Regions from separate parts of the Pantoea brenneri genome, predicted to be linked through region 3. Evidence: predicted binding sites of a transcription regulator. Region 3 holds the regulator's gene; each other region holds the start of a gene.
The links. The regulator PurR, encoded in region 3, represses purine synthesis genes. The targets are predictions, from matches to a motif close to CANGCAAACGTTTGCNTG.

Region 1 (4,191 bases), 730 kb from region 3:
TGCCCAACTGCCGGCAGTTCATCGCCGAACACTCGATGTGCCAGCCGGGACGACCATTGCCCCACGGTGATGACCAGGCGGGTTCGTCCGCTTTGGACATCTTCCACAGCACGAAATCCATCGGATTACGCTTCACGTCAGCCACTTCAACCCGCGCGCCCGCCTGCAGCTGCTCCAGATCCTGACGTGACAGCGCGCCGTAATCGGCATCGCTAAGCACATCAAACATCACGTCGCCATTGTCCGCCACATAAGCGTGACCGCGGGCGATCAGGGTTTCCACCAGCTCGATGATCTCGGCGATGTGGCGCGTGGCGCGCGGCTCCTGATCGGGCGGCAGAATGCCCAGCGCAGCGAAATCGTTGTGCATCTCACCAATCATCCGGTTGGTCAGGGTTTCGATGCTCTCGCCGTTTTCATTGGCACGCTTGATAATTTTATCGTCGATGTCGGTGATGTTACGCACGTAGTCCAGCTGGTAGCCGAGGTAACGCAGGTAGCGTGCCACCACGTCAAACGCCACGAACGTCCGCCCATGACCAATGTGACAGAGGTCATACACCGTGATGCCGCAAACATACATCCCGATTTTACCGGCATGAATGGGTTTGAATTCCTCTTTCTGTCGACTCAGGGTGTTATAAATCTTAAGCATTGAACGGTTCCGTATTGGCGTGTGGTTGACACTTTTAAGTATCCAGACATTGTGCCGTATTTTTATCGCTCGCGCGACGCAAAGCAAGCCAACTGCGCCGCGCTGCTGACGCGTCATCAGAAATTATGATATAAGAACGGTCGACAAAAAGGGGCACGCCGACCGATGAAGCGGCCTCAGCAACTGACGACAACCTTTACAGGACGACAAAAATGGTAACTTTCCAGACGAACCATGGCGATATCGTAATCAAAACCTTCGATGATAAAGCGCCGGCAACCGTAAAGAACTTCCTGGATTACTGCCGTGAAGGTTTCTACGACAACACTATTTTCCACCGGGTGATCAACGGCTTTATGATTCAGGGCGGCGGCTTTGAGCCGGGCATGAAGCAGAAAGCCACCAAAGATGAAATCCAGAACGAAGCCAACAATGGCCTGAAAAACACCAAAGGTACGCTGGCAATGGCACGTACCTCTGCACCGCACTCTGCGACCGCACAGTTTTTCATCAACGTGGCTGACAACGACTTCCTGAACTTCCGTGACGAAAGCGTACAAGGCTGGGGTTACTGTGTGTTCGCTGAAGTGGTTGAAGGCATGGACGTGGTCGAGAAGATCAAAGGTGTTTCAACTGGCCGCAGTGGCATGCACCAGGATGTGCCAAAAGATGACGTTATCATCCAGAAAGTCACTGTCAGCGAGTAATGTCGCGCACCCTGTTTATCGCAGATCTCCATCTGTGTCAGGAAGAACCGGCGATCACCGCCGGTTTTCTGCATTTTTTACAGCGCGAAGCGCCACACTGCGACGCGCTCTATATTCTTGGCGATCTGTTTGAAGCCTGGATTGGTGACGACGATCCCAATCCACTGCATCAGCAGGTTGCCAGCGCCCTGCGCGCCCTCTCCGTTCCGGTCTACTTTATTCACGGCAACCGCGATTTCCTGATTGGCCAGCGCTTCGCCCGCGCCAGCGGCATGACGCTGCTGCCTGAAGAACAGGTGCTGACGCTCTACGGCCACCGTCTGCTGATCATGCACGGCGATACGCTCTGCACCGACGACGTCGGCTATCTGCGCTTTCGTGCCAAAGTCCATAACCGGTGGATCCAGCGACTGTTTCTGGCGTTACCGCTGCGGCTGCGCAAACGCATCGCCGCCCGGATGCGCGCCGACAGCAAACAAGCCAATCAGCATAAGTCCCAGACCATCATGGATGTGAACCACGACGCGGTGATCGCTACCCTGCTGCGCCAGCAGGTACGTTTGCTGATCCACGGTCATACTCACCGTCCGGCCATTCATCAGCTGACGCTGCAGGGTGAAACCGCGCAACGGGCGGTGCTGGGGGCCTGGCACCGTCGGGGATCGATGATTCAGCTCGACGCCAGCGGGATTCAGCTGATCGATTTTGACTTTTAATCGTCGGGTAAATCCGCGTGTTTAGCCCGACGCAACCGTTTTCCTTGCTCTCTTCTCATGCTATTCTCTGTGCCCTTCAAAACCTGTCCGCCCGGCCAGGTCTGTTTGTTCATTCACAGGAGTTGACCGCATGTCATCCAACGCCGCCCCGGCCCGCATCGCGATTGTTATGGGTTCCAAAAGTGACTGGTCCACCATGCAGTTCACTGCTGAAATTCTTACCAGCCTCGACGTGCCCTTCCATGTTGAAGTGGTTTCTGCACACCGTACGCCGGATAAACTGTTCAGCTTTGCCGAAACCGCCGCTGAGCGGGGTTTTCAGGTCATCATTGCTGGCGCGGGTGGCGCAGCACATCTGCCAGGTATGCTGGCGGCTAAAACCCTGCTGCCGGTACTGGGCGTGCCGGTTCAGAGCGCGGCGCTGAGCGGCGTCGATAGCCTCTATTCGATTGTGCAGATGCCGCGCGGAATTCCGGTCGGTACGCTGGCGATTGGTAAAGCCGGTGCCGCCAATGCCGGGCTGCTGGCTGCGCAGATTCTGGCGATTCATGACGACGCGCTGCGTTCACGACTGGCGAACTGGCGTCAGAGCCAGACCGATGAAGTGCTGAATCATCCTGATCCACGGGAGGAGGCATGAAGCCGGTTTGCGTCCTTGGTAACGGTCAGTTAGGCCGTATGCTGCGCCAGGCGGGTGAACCGCTGGGGATCGCGGTTTATCCGGTAGGTCTGGATGCCGATCCGGCTGCCCTGCCAATGGCCGACAGCGTGATCACCGCCGAAATTGAGCGCTGGCCGGAAACCGCGCTGACCCGCGAACTGGCGAGTCATCCGGCGTTTGTGAACCGCGATATATTTCCGCGGCTGGCCGATCGCCTGACCCAGAAACAGCTGCTGGATCAGCTCCATCTCGCCACTGCGCCGTGGCAGTTGCTGGCCGACAAAGCCGAATGGCCGTCGGTGTTTGCCTCACTCGGCGAACTGGCGATTGTGAAGCGCCGCACCGGGGGTTATGACGGTCGTGGTCAGTGGCGTTTGCGTGCTGGCGAAACCGATGCACTGCCGGAAGAGTGCTATGGCGAATGCATCGTCGAACAGGGCATTAATTTCTCCGGCGAAGTGTCGCTGGTCGGCGCGCGCGGCCATGATGGCAGCACGGTGTTCTATCCGCTGACGCACAATCTGCATCAGGACGGCATTCTGCGCACCAGCGTGGCGTTGCCCCAGGCGGATCAGGCGCAACAGCAGCAGGCGGAAGCGATGCTGAGTGCCATCATGCAGCAACTGAACTACGTCGGCGTGATGGCGATGGAGTGTTTTGTCACGCCGGACGGATTGCTGATTAACGAACTGGCCCCGCGGGTGCATAACAGCGGCCACTGGACGCAGAATGGTGCCTCCATCAGCCAGTTCGAGCTGCATCTGCGGGCGATTCTGGCGCTGCCCCTGCCGCAACCGGTGGTGTTTGCGCCGTCGGCGATGGTCAATCTGATTGGCACTGCCGTCAACCCTGACTGGTTGCAGCAGCCGCTGGTGCACCTGCACTGGTATGACAAAGAGGTGCGCCCGGGCCGTAAGGTCGGGCACCTCAATCTGACCGACAGCGATACAGATCGACTCAGGGCTGCCCTCAACGCGCTGGTCCCTCTGCTACCGGCAGAGTACGCCAGTGGCATCGCCTGGGCGATTGAAAAACTGTAATCCTCCGCACCAAAGCCTGCTGATGGCATTGTCAGGCGGCTGAGAAGCGCAACGCGAGGGGAGGATACGTCGGTAGCACAGCATAGCGGGCCAGTGACAAAAACGCCGGGAGCGTTTTTGAACCACGCAAAGCGTTGGCCCGGCTACGGGCCACCTCAGGGATGAGGAGCGTAATCGCCCGCGCTGAGCCTGCCAGGGATGGCATTTTTGCGTCTTTGCGAAGGGCGTATGCTCCCTGAGCTAACACCTTATCGTCGCGCGCTGTGAGCGCTAGTACGTTCTGGATGACGACCGGATGCAGGCTTAATAGCGCCCTGCACCCAGTCCTCCCCTTATGCCGCATCAAACTTCCTGAACAGCGCTTTGCCCTTCAGTAACCGCACCCCGAGCCAGCCACCGCACAGCGACAATA
Region 2 (4,191 bases), on a different contig from region 3:
ATCATCGCTTGCTGCTCGGGTGAAGGACCGATATGGCGCTCAATGAATGCACCGTTGTGTTCAAGCTGGCTGAGAGTCTGAGTCATTAGCAGTAAATCCTGAATCGGGCTGGGGAACAGAGAGTGCAAACAGAAATCTGCGGCCTCTGCGCGAGGCCGCCTGACGATTACTCGTCGATAGAGGCTTTGTAAGCATCCGCGTCCAGCAGCGTGTCAATTTCAGACTCGTCGCTGGCTTTGATTTTGAATAACCAGCCGCCGTCATAAGGTTCGCTGTTGACCTGCTCTGGCGAATCGGACAGAAGATCGTTAACCGCAACAATCTCACCGCTGATCGGTGCATAGATGTCGGAGGCCGCTTTGACTGATTCGGCGACTGCACACTCTTCACCAGCAGCAAAGGTTGCGCCGACTTCAGGCAGATCGACAAACACCATGTCACCCAGCAGTTCCTGCGCATGTTCGGTGATGCCTACGGTATAAGAACCATCTTCTTCTTTGCGCACCCACTCGTGGCTGTCGCGGTACTTCAACGTATTTGGCACATTGCTCATTGGCCATTTCTCCTGAATAAAATTTACTGGGCGACCGGTTTACCGGCGCGGACAAAAATCGGTCGGGTAACCTTTACCGGCATCTGGCGGTTACGGATCTCAACGATGGCGGTGTCGCCGATACTGGCTGGCACGCGTGCCAGGGCAATGCTGTAACCCAGAGTGGGCGAAAACGAACCGCTGGTGATGATCCCTTCCTGTGGCTCGCCCTGATCGTCGGTAAAGCGCACGGGCAAGCCGTTACGCAGCACGCCTTTTTCGGTCAGGATCAGCCCGACCAGTTTTTCGGTGCCGCGTTCACGCTGTAACGTCAGCGCTTCACGTCCGATGAAGGCCCGATCGGCCGGCTCCCAGCTCACCGTCCAGCCCATGTTGGCAGCCAGCGGTGAAACGCTTTCATCCATTTCCTGACCGTACAGGTTCATGCCGGCTTCCAGCCGCAGCGTGTCACGTGCACCGAGACCCGCAGGTTTTACTCCGGCGGCCAGCAACCGCTGCCAGAAATCGGCCGCCTCGTCTGCCGGTAACGCAATCTCATATCCCGCTTCGCCGGTGTAGCCGGTGGTGGCAATAAACAGCGCCTCCGCCTGTACGCCGAAGAACGGCTTCATCCCGGATACCGCCTGCCGTTGTGTCTCGCTGAACAGCGTCTGCGCTTTCTGCTGGGCCTGCGGCCCCTGTACGGCAATCAGCGCCAGATCGTCACGTTCGGTCAGCGTAATGCCGTAGCCCTGCGCATGTTCAGCGATCCAGGCGAGGTCTTTCTCCCGCGTTGCGGAATTCACCACCAGCCGGAAAAAGTCTTCGCTCATAAAGTAAACAATCAAATCATCAATGACGCCACCTGATGCATTCAGCATGCCGGTATAGAGCGCCTTGCCGGGCTGAGTCAGTTTTGCCACGTCATTTGCCAGCAGGTAGCGCAGAAATTCGCGGGTACGCGGGCCTTTCAGGTCAACAATGGTCATGTGGGAGACATCAAACATGCCGGCGTCATTACGCACCGCATGATGCTCATCCATCTGGGAGCCATAGTGCAGCGGCATCATCCAGCCATGAAAATCCACCATGCGAGCGCCGCAGGCCTGATGCTGTTCAAACAGAGGTGTTTGCTGAGTCATAACCATCCTGTGCAGAAGCGAGTGAGTACCAAAGCGCGCCGCAAACCCTGCCGACGCAAACGTTCTCTTTAGGCTGACGTTACCACCGAACCTGGCGATTAACCATAAGCAAACCGGGGTCGAAAGCTGATGCACAGCCTAACCAGGATTAATCACCGACAGGATAAAAAACTGCAATTTTGTGATTAATCACGCAATAAATGTAGGAAGGTTAAATAAACGCAGCAAATTTATGCGAGAAGCCGTTCAGGATGTTAAAAAAATGCGGTACTCGCCGATGCACCGAATAAGAAAAAGTAATGCGAATTGAGCGGCAAAATTAGAATAAATCAAACGAGGGGCGATAGTGGTGCGGCGCTGCCTTGTGATGGTGCAGAGTGGGTTTCGGACAGAAAAAAAGCCAGCAAATGCTGGCTCGGGAGTGGGTTTCGGACAGAAAAAAAGCCAGCAAATGCTGGCTCGGGAGCGGGTCAGAGCGGGTTCAGCGTAGCCACGCCGGCAGGTCATTCAGGCCCATCGCCTGCTTCAGCATCAGCGGTTTAACGCCCGGCAGGCTGTCTGCCAGCTTCAGGCCGACATCGCGCAGCAGTTTTTTTGCCGGGTTGTTACCGGCAAACATCTCACGGAAGCCCTGCATGCCGGCCAGCATCAGCGCGGCGCTGTGCTTACGGCTGCGTTCGTAGCGGCGCAGATAGAGGTGCTGTCCGATATCTTTGCCTTGCTGATGCAGCCGGCGAATTTCACCGATCAGTTCAGCCGCGTCCATAAAGCCCAGGTTCACGCCCTGTCCTGCCAGCGGATGAATGGTGTGGGCCGCATCCCCGACCAGCGCCAGGCGGTGCGCGGCAAAATTTCGGGCATAGCGCGCCGTCAGAGGAAACGATTTGCGCTCGCTTTCCAGCTGGCACAGACCAAGCCGCATATCAAACGCCACCGACAGCTGCTGATTGAATAACGCTTCCGGCATACTTTCCAGCCGGCTCGCCTCCTGCGGTGACAGCGACCAGACAATCGAACTCAGATGCGGGTCCTGCATCGGCAGGAAAGCCAGAATACCGTCGCCATGGAACACCTGACGCGCTACCGCATCGTGCGGCATCCCGGTGCGGACGTTAGCGACCAGCGCGTGATGATCGTAATCCCAGAAGGTCAGCGGGATATCGGCTTTGTTACGCAGCCAGGAGTTGGCTCCGTCAGCCGCAATCATCAGACGCGCGGTTAACATATTGCCATCCTGCAGGGTAATAAAGGCTTCGTTATCGCCAAACGCCACCTGCTGCAGCTCGGCGGATGCCATCAGCGTCACGTCGCTGCAGGCGCTGGCGCGTTGCCACAGGGCGCGATGAATCACCGGATTTTCGATAATATGGCCCAGGTGAGACAGCCCCTGCTGCTGATCGCCAAAGGCGATGGTACCGAAACTGTCCTTATCCCACACTTCCATACCGTGATACGCACTGGCACGCAGCGAGAGAATGGTCGACCAGACATCCAGCTTCTGTAGCAGACGCTCACTGGCCGCATTGATAGCCGAGACGCGAATCGAGGGTGTATCACTCAGGCTGGCTGGCGGCTCGGGAGATTTTTCCAGTACCGCGATGCGCAGTCCGCTGCCCTGCAGGCCACAAGCCACTGCCAGTCCGACCATACCGCCACCGGCAATCACCACATCAAAAGTTTGCATCAAAGCCTCTTTATTAACGCTTAACCCAGCCAAGCGTGCGCTCAGCCAGTTGATTTCGTAGCCACGGCAGATGATCCATCGCCAGCAGACCCAGATTACGCCCGATGACCAACGGCGTATGACGGTTGGCAAAGATACGCACTAAGCCGTCGGTAATACCGATGGTCGCGGCGCGATCCTGCTCACGGCGCTGCTGATAATGTTGCAGTACCGCATAGCTGCCGGGATCCTGTTGCTGTTGATGGGCTGACGCCAGCGTCTCGGCCAGCGACATTACGTCACGCAGGCCAAGGTTAAAGCCCTGTCCGGCAATCGGGTGCAGCGTCTGCGCCGCATTGCCGACCACCGCCACACGATGCGTGACCGGCTGCACCGCCCGTTGCAGCGCCAGCGGGTAGTATTCCCGCTGACCGGCATGGGTAAATTTGCCCAGTCGCCAGCCAAACGCCCGCTGCAGTTCACTGAGGAATTCGGCTTCGCTCCAGCGCGTGAGCGCGTCACGCTGTGACAGCGGGTGGCACCACACCAGCGACAGGCGATGATCTGACATCGGCAACAGAGCCAGCGGACCGTGCTCGGTGAAGCGTTCAAACGCCTGCCCCTGATGTGGCAACGCCGTAGTGACGTTGGCAATCAACGCCAGCTGCTGATAGTCATCGGTTTGCCACTGAATGCCGCAGGAGGCGGCCAGCGCAGAGCGTGAGCCGTCTGCCGCCACCAGCAGATCGCCATTTAGCTGCTCGCCATTATCAAGCGTTACCGTTACCTGTTGCTCGCTGCGGCTGGCCTGAGTAACGCGAGCCGGACAGCGCAGAGTGACGCCCGGCGCTTTC
Region 3 (4,191 bases):
CTGGCGTCAGGCCCAGATCGGCCAGAATAAACGGCGAGCCGGTCAGCCAGGCAAAAAAGCTGGCGGAACAGGCGGAGTAGATCAGCACGTTGCCACTGTAGACCCGCGACTTCAGCAGAGTGAAAAAGCCAGGCTGTGCGCCTTGCTCACCTTTGGCTTTACGGCTGGCCGGCAGACGCAGGGTAGTGAGGATCAAGGCCACGGCAATCAGCGTCAGCACCAGAAAAATAGACCGCCAGTGAAAATGGCTGATCAGCCAGGCGCCCAGCAACGGCGCCAGCGCTGGCGAGAGTGCCACCAGTGGCATAATGGTGGCGAACACCTTGTTGGCGCGCGCCGCCGGATAACGATCTACAACCAGCGCCTGCCAGCTAACGGCTGCGGCACAGACGCCGATCGCCTGAATAAAGCGCAGCGCCAGCATCAGATAGATATTATTGACCCACAGCATACCGGCGCAGCCGACGGCAAACAGCGCCAGACCGGCCAGCAATACCGGCTTGCGGCCGATGCGATCTGACAGCGGTCCCCAGAACAGCTGACCGCAGGCAAAGCCCGCCAGGAACAGGCTCATACTGGCGCTGATCAGGCCGGGTGAGGTGTTAAAAGTTTGCTGCATCGCGCCGAAGGCGGGCAGGTACATATCGGTGGCTAAAAAGCCCAGCATGCTCAGCAGAGCGAGATAAGGCATAAATCCTTTTGACGGTGACATCTGATTCTCATTTTGCAGGTTGAACGCGGCAGAGTGTAAAAGGTGCGTTTGCCGCTGTGAAACGCTAATATTTGCCGGTTGCTGTTAAAAAATTTGAAGGCAGATTATGTGGTCAGAATATGCATTAGAGGTGGTGGATGCGGTGGCGCGCGGTGGCAGCTTCAGCGCCGCGGCGCAGGAGCTGCATCGGGTGCCGTCTGCTATCAGCTATACCGTGCGTCAGCTGGAAACGTGGCTGGCGGTACCGCTGTTTGAGCGCCAGCATCGCGAGGTGGTATTAACCCCCGCTGGCGAGCATTTTGTCCGTGAAGGGCGCAGCGTTATCAAAAAAATGCTCGCCACCCGCCGCCAGTGTCAGCAGCTGGCTAACGGCTGGCGTGGACAGCTGAGTATTGCGGTCGACTGCATCGTCAAGCCGCAGCGCACCCGGCAGTTAGTCAAAGATTTTTACCGCCATTTCCCCGACATGGAGTTGCACATCAGTTATGAAGTGTTTAACGGCGTCTGGGATGCGCTGGCGGATGATCGGGTTGAAGTGGCCATCGGCGCCACTCAGGCGATACCGGTCGGCGGACGCTTTGCCTTTCGCGACATGGGGACGCTCAACTGGCGCTGCGTGGTGGCGAACCACCATCCGCTGACTGGCGTGAGTCAGATTGATGACGACACCCTGCGCAGCTGGCCGTCGCTGGTGCTGGAAGATACCTCACGCGCGCTGCCACGCCGGATGACGTGGACGCTCGACAATCAGCGTCGTCTGGTGGTGCCGGAATGGCAGACCGGCCTGGATTGCGTGCTGGCGGGATTGTGTGTGGCGATGGTGCCGGGGCATCTGGCGCGGCCATTACTGGACAGCGGAGCGCTGGTGGAGCTGACGTTGCCGGTTGCATTTCCGGACAGCCCCTGTTGCGTAAGCTGGGCGGAAGATCGCGCATCACCGGCGACGGGCTGGTTACTCAGCTATCTGGGTGATGCGCAAACGCTTAATCAGGAGTGGTTAAGCGAAGATTAACGGCGATAGTCGCGGAACGGACCGTCAGCCACGGAACGACGTTCAATCAGCGTCGGATGCACTTCGATGGTCTGAGAAACCTCTCGTTTACTGGTGATGCGGTCAAGCAGCATCTCCAGCGCTTTCTCACCCAGTTGTGCTTTTGGCTGATGCACGGTAGTCAGCGCAGGCGCGAAGTAGCGCGCGTTGCGCACATTGTCATATCCGATCACCGAAATGTCCTGCGGCACCCGCAAACCCATCTCATCGGCGGCGCAAATCGCGCCCATCGCCATGATATCACCACCACAGAACACCGCGGTCGGGCGCTGTTTCTGCGACAGGATCTGCTGCATCGCCTGATAGCCTGATTCCGGTTCGAAGTCGCCCTGCACGATCCATTCGGCACGCGGCTGAATGCCGGCTTCTTCCAGCGCCTTGAGGAAACCAGCATGACGTCCACCGCCGGTGTTGCGCTCCATCTGACCGGGAATCGCGCCAATCTCACGGTGACCGCGCTCAATCAGATAACGTCCGGCCAGATAGCCGCCCTGAAACGCATTATCCAGCACCGTGTCGGTGAAGTCGGCGCGTGACTCGCCCCAGTCCATCACCACCATCGGGATATTACGATTTTCTTCCAGCATCTTCAGCAGATCGTCCGGATACTCAGAGCACATCACCAGCAAACCATCGACGCGCTTCTGCGCCATCATGCTGAGATAGGCACGCTGCTTTTGCAGGTCGTTATGCGCATTGCCCAGAATCAGGGTGTAACCTTTGTCGAAGCAGTGATTCTCCACCGCCTCAATAATTTCAGCAAAGTAGGGCGCTTCGCTCGAGGTTGCCAGCAGGCCCAGCGTTTTGGTGTGATTCACTTTCAGGCTGCGCGCTACGGCGCTCGGCGAATAGTGCAGTTCCTGAATCGCCTGCCAGACGGCGTTGCGCGTCTCTTCAGCGACAAAACGCGTTTTGTTGATGACGTGCGAAACGGTGGTCGTTGAGACGCCGGCGCGTTTTGCCACATCTTTAATTGTTGCCATTAAAATCGGACTCCAGGGCTTATCTAACGCAATGATAAGCATAATGTTAAACGTTTGCGTCTGCTCAGGGTTTTCTCCGCAATTATGCAGCTTTTCTGGCCGGTAAACAGGCGTCTGGCGGGTAATGAGCGCCTGAAAAGGAGAGCAAACGGAACCGGGGCTGCGCGCGTTGCGCAACAAAGGCAGGATTCTAACAAGGCTGGACGGATAAAACGAGATTTTTACCGGCCCGTATGGGAAAATGGCTTATCCCTACAAAATGTGTGACTAAGGAGCGGTAAATGAGTACAGATTTGAAACTGGCCCTGATGACTACCGTCGGCTGTCTGCTGATGATTGTCGCCTTTAGCTTTACAGCTGTGCTGCACTAATGAAAAAGCCGGGCATCGCCCGGCTTTTCTCTGTCTGGTTATTCGCGTAGCGAATCCGCTTAACGAATGGTTTTCGGCGTCATCACCCGACGCGCGCCGATGTAGTGGCGCTGCCAGTAATCTTCACCCAGCGCACTGATCTGAATATCTTTGCCGGTGCGTGGCGACTGAATAAATTTGCCGTTGCCGAGATAAACCCCAACGTGATCGGCGGTGCCGCGACCATTAATCCGGAAGAAGACTAAATCGCCTTTCTCCAGCGACTCACGTTTTACCGGCGCGGCGTCGCGCAGGTGGTACATCTCATTGGCGGTACGCGGGATCTTAAATTTAACCAGATCTTTATAGGCGTACCACACCAGACCGCTGCAGTCGAAACCGGTGTGCGGTGAGGTGCCGCCCCACTGATAGGGTTTACCCAGCTGGCCCATCAACTTGGTCATCGCCGTCTCGCGCGCCTTCTGGTAGCGCTGGCGATGTGACTTGCTCATTTTAATGGTGCCGGTGTCACCGCTGTCATTGCTGCTGGCGTCAGCCGTTTTAAGCAGACGCTGATGGCCGTAGCGTTTCTTACTGGCGGTTTTGAGCAGGGTTTTGCTTTTCTTTGCGGGAAGATGACTGGCGGTGAGTTCGCTTTTTTTCTGTTTTTTGAGTTTGAGCTTCTGGACCGGGCTGACGCGTGTTTTCTTCGCCGACGTTTTCAACGGGCGACGCTTGCGGCGCTCATCTTCGCGCGCACTCTTTTTCTCTGCTTTATGCGAACTGACATTCACCGGCGCCTGCGGGGAAGCAGAAGCGATGTTGAAGAACAGTTGCGCAAAGGCAAGGATGAAAAGCGTAATGATTAAACGCATAGTCCGGTTTTAGTTAAGTTGTCAGGGCCACTACGCACCGCGACAAAGTTGGGAAAAATCTGATCCAGGATCAGCGCCGAAGCCATTCTAGTCCAGTTCACCTGAAAACCGTAACGCCTTTTTTTATTAATCTTTCGGCCTCGCCCGTTTGCGCTGAAAATGAGCATTTTCAGCGTCTTATATCTACAAAACTATTGCAAATTATTAATATGTTACTTGT

Region 1: a site for PurR is predicted at 2,107-2,124, ahead of purE (5-(carboxyamino)imidazole ribonucleotide mutase). Genes of this name have one in related genera too.
Region 2: a site for PurR is predicted at 1,727-1,744, ahead of gcvT (glycine cleavage system aminomethyltransferase GcvT). Genes of this name have one in related genera too.

What each region holds. Positions count from the first base shown of each region.
Region 1 covers NZ_JBCGBG010000001.1:2,073,332-2,077,522, forward strand. The annotation lists gene cysS (cysteine--tRNA ligase) at 1-655, opposite strand, end outside; gene ppiB (peptidylprolyl isomerase B) at 868-1,362, shown strand; gene lpxH (UDP-2,3-diacylglucosamine diphosphatase) at 1,362-2,078, shown strand; gene purE (5-(carboxyamino)imidazole ribonucleotide mutase) at 2,209-2,718, shown strand; gene purK (5-(carboxyamino)imidazole ribonucleotide synthase) at 2,715-3,779, shown strand; gene ybbP (putative ABC transporter permease subunit YbbP) at 4,112-4,191, opposite strand, start outside.
Region 2 covers NZ_JBCGBG010000007.1:154,683-158,873, forward strand. The annotation lists gene gcvP (aminomethyl-transferring glycine dehydrogenase) at 1-86, opposite strand, end outside; gene gcvH (glycine cleavage system protein GcvH) at 167-553, opposite strand; gene gcvT (glycine cleavage system aminomethyltransferase GcvT) at 577-1,674, opposite strand; gene ubiI (FAD-dependent 2-octaprenylphenol hydroxylase) at 2,156-3,358, opposite strand; gene ubiH (2-octaprenyl-6-methoxyphenyl hydroxylase) at 3,372-4,191, opposite strand, start outside.
Region 3 covers NZ_JBCGBG010000001.1:1,348,216-1,352,406, reverse strand. The annotation lists gene punC (purine nucleoside transporter PunC) at 1-712, opposite strand, end outside; gene punR (DNA-binding transcriptional activator PunR) at 819-1,724, shown strand; gene purR (HTH-type transcriptional repressor PurR) at 1,721-2,746, opposite strand; gene cydH (cytochrome bd-I oxidase subunit CydH) at 3,028-3,117, shown strand; gene AABB92_RS06285 (C40 family peptidase) at 3,177-3,971, opposite strand.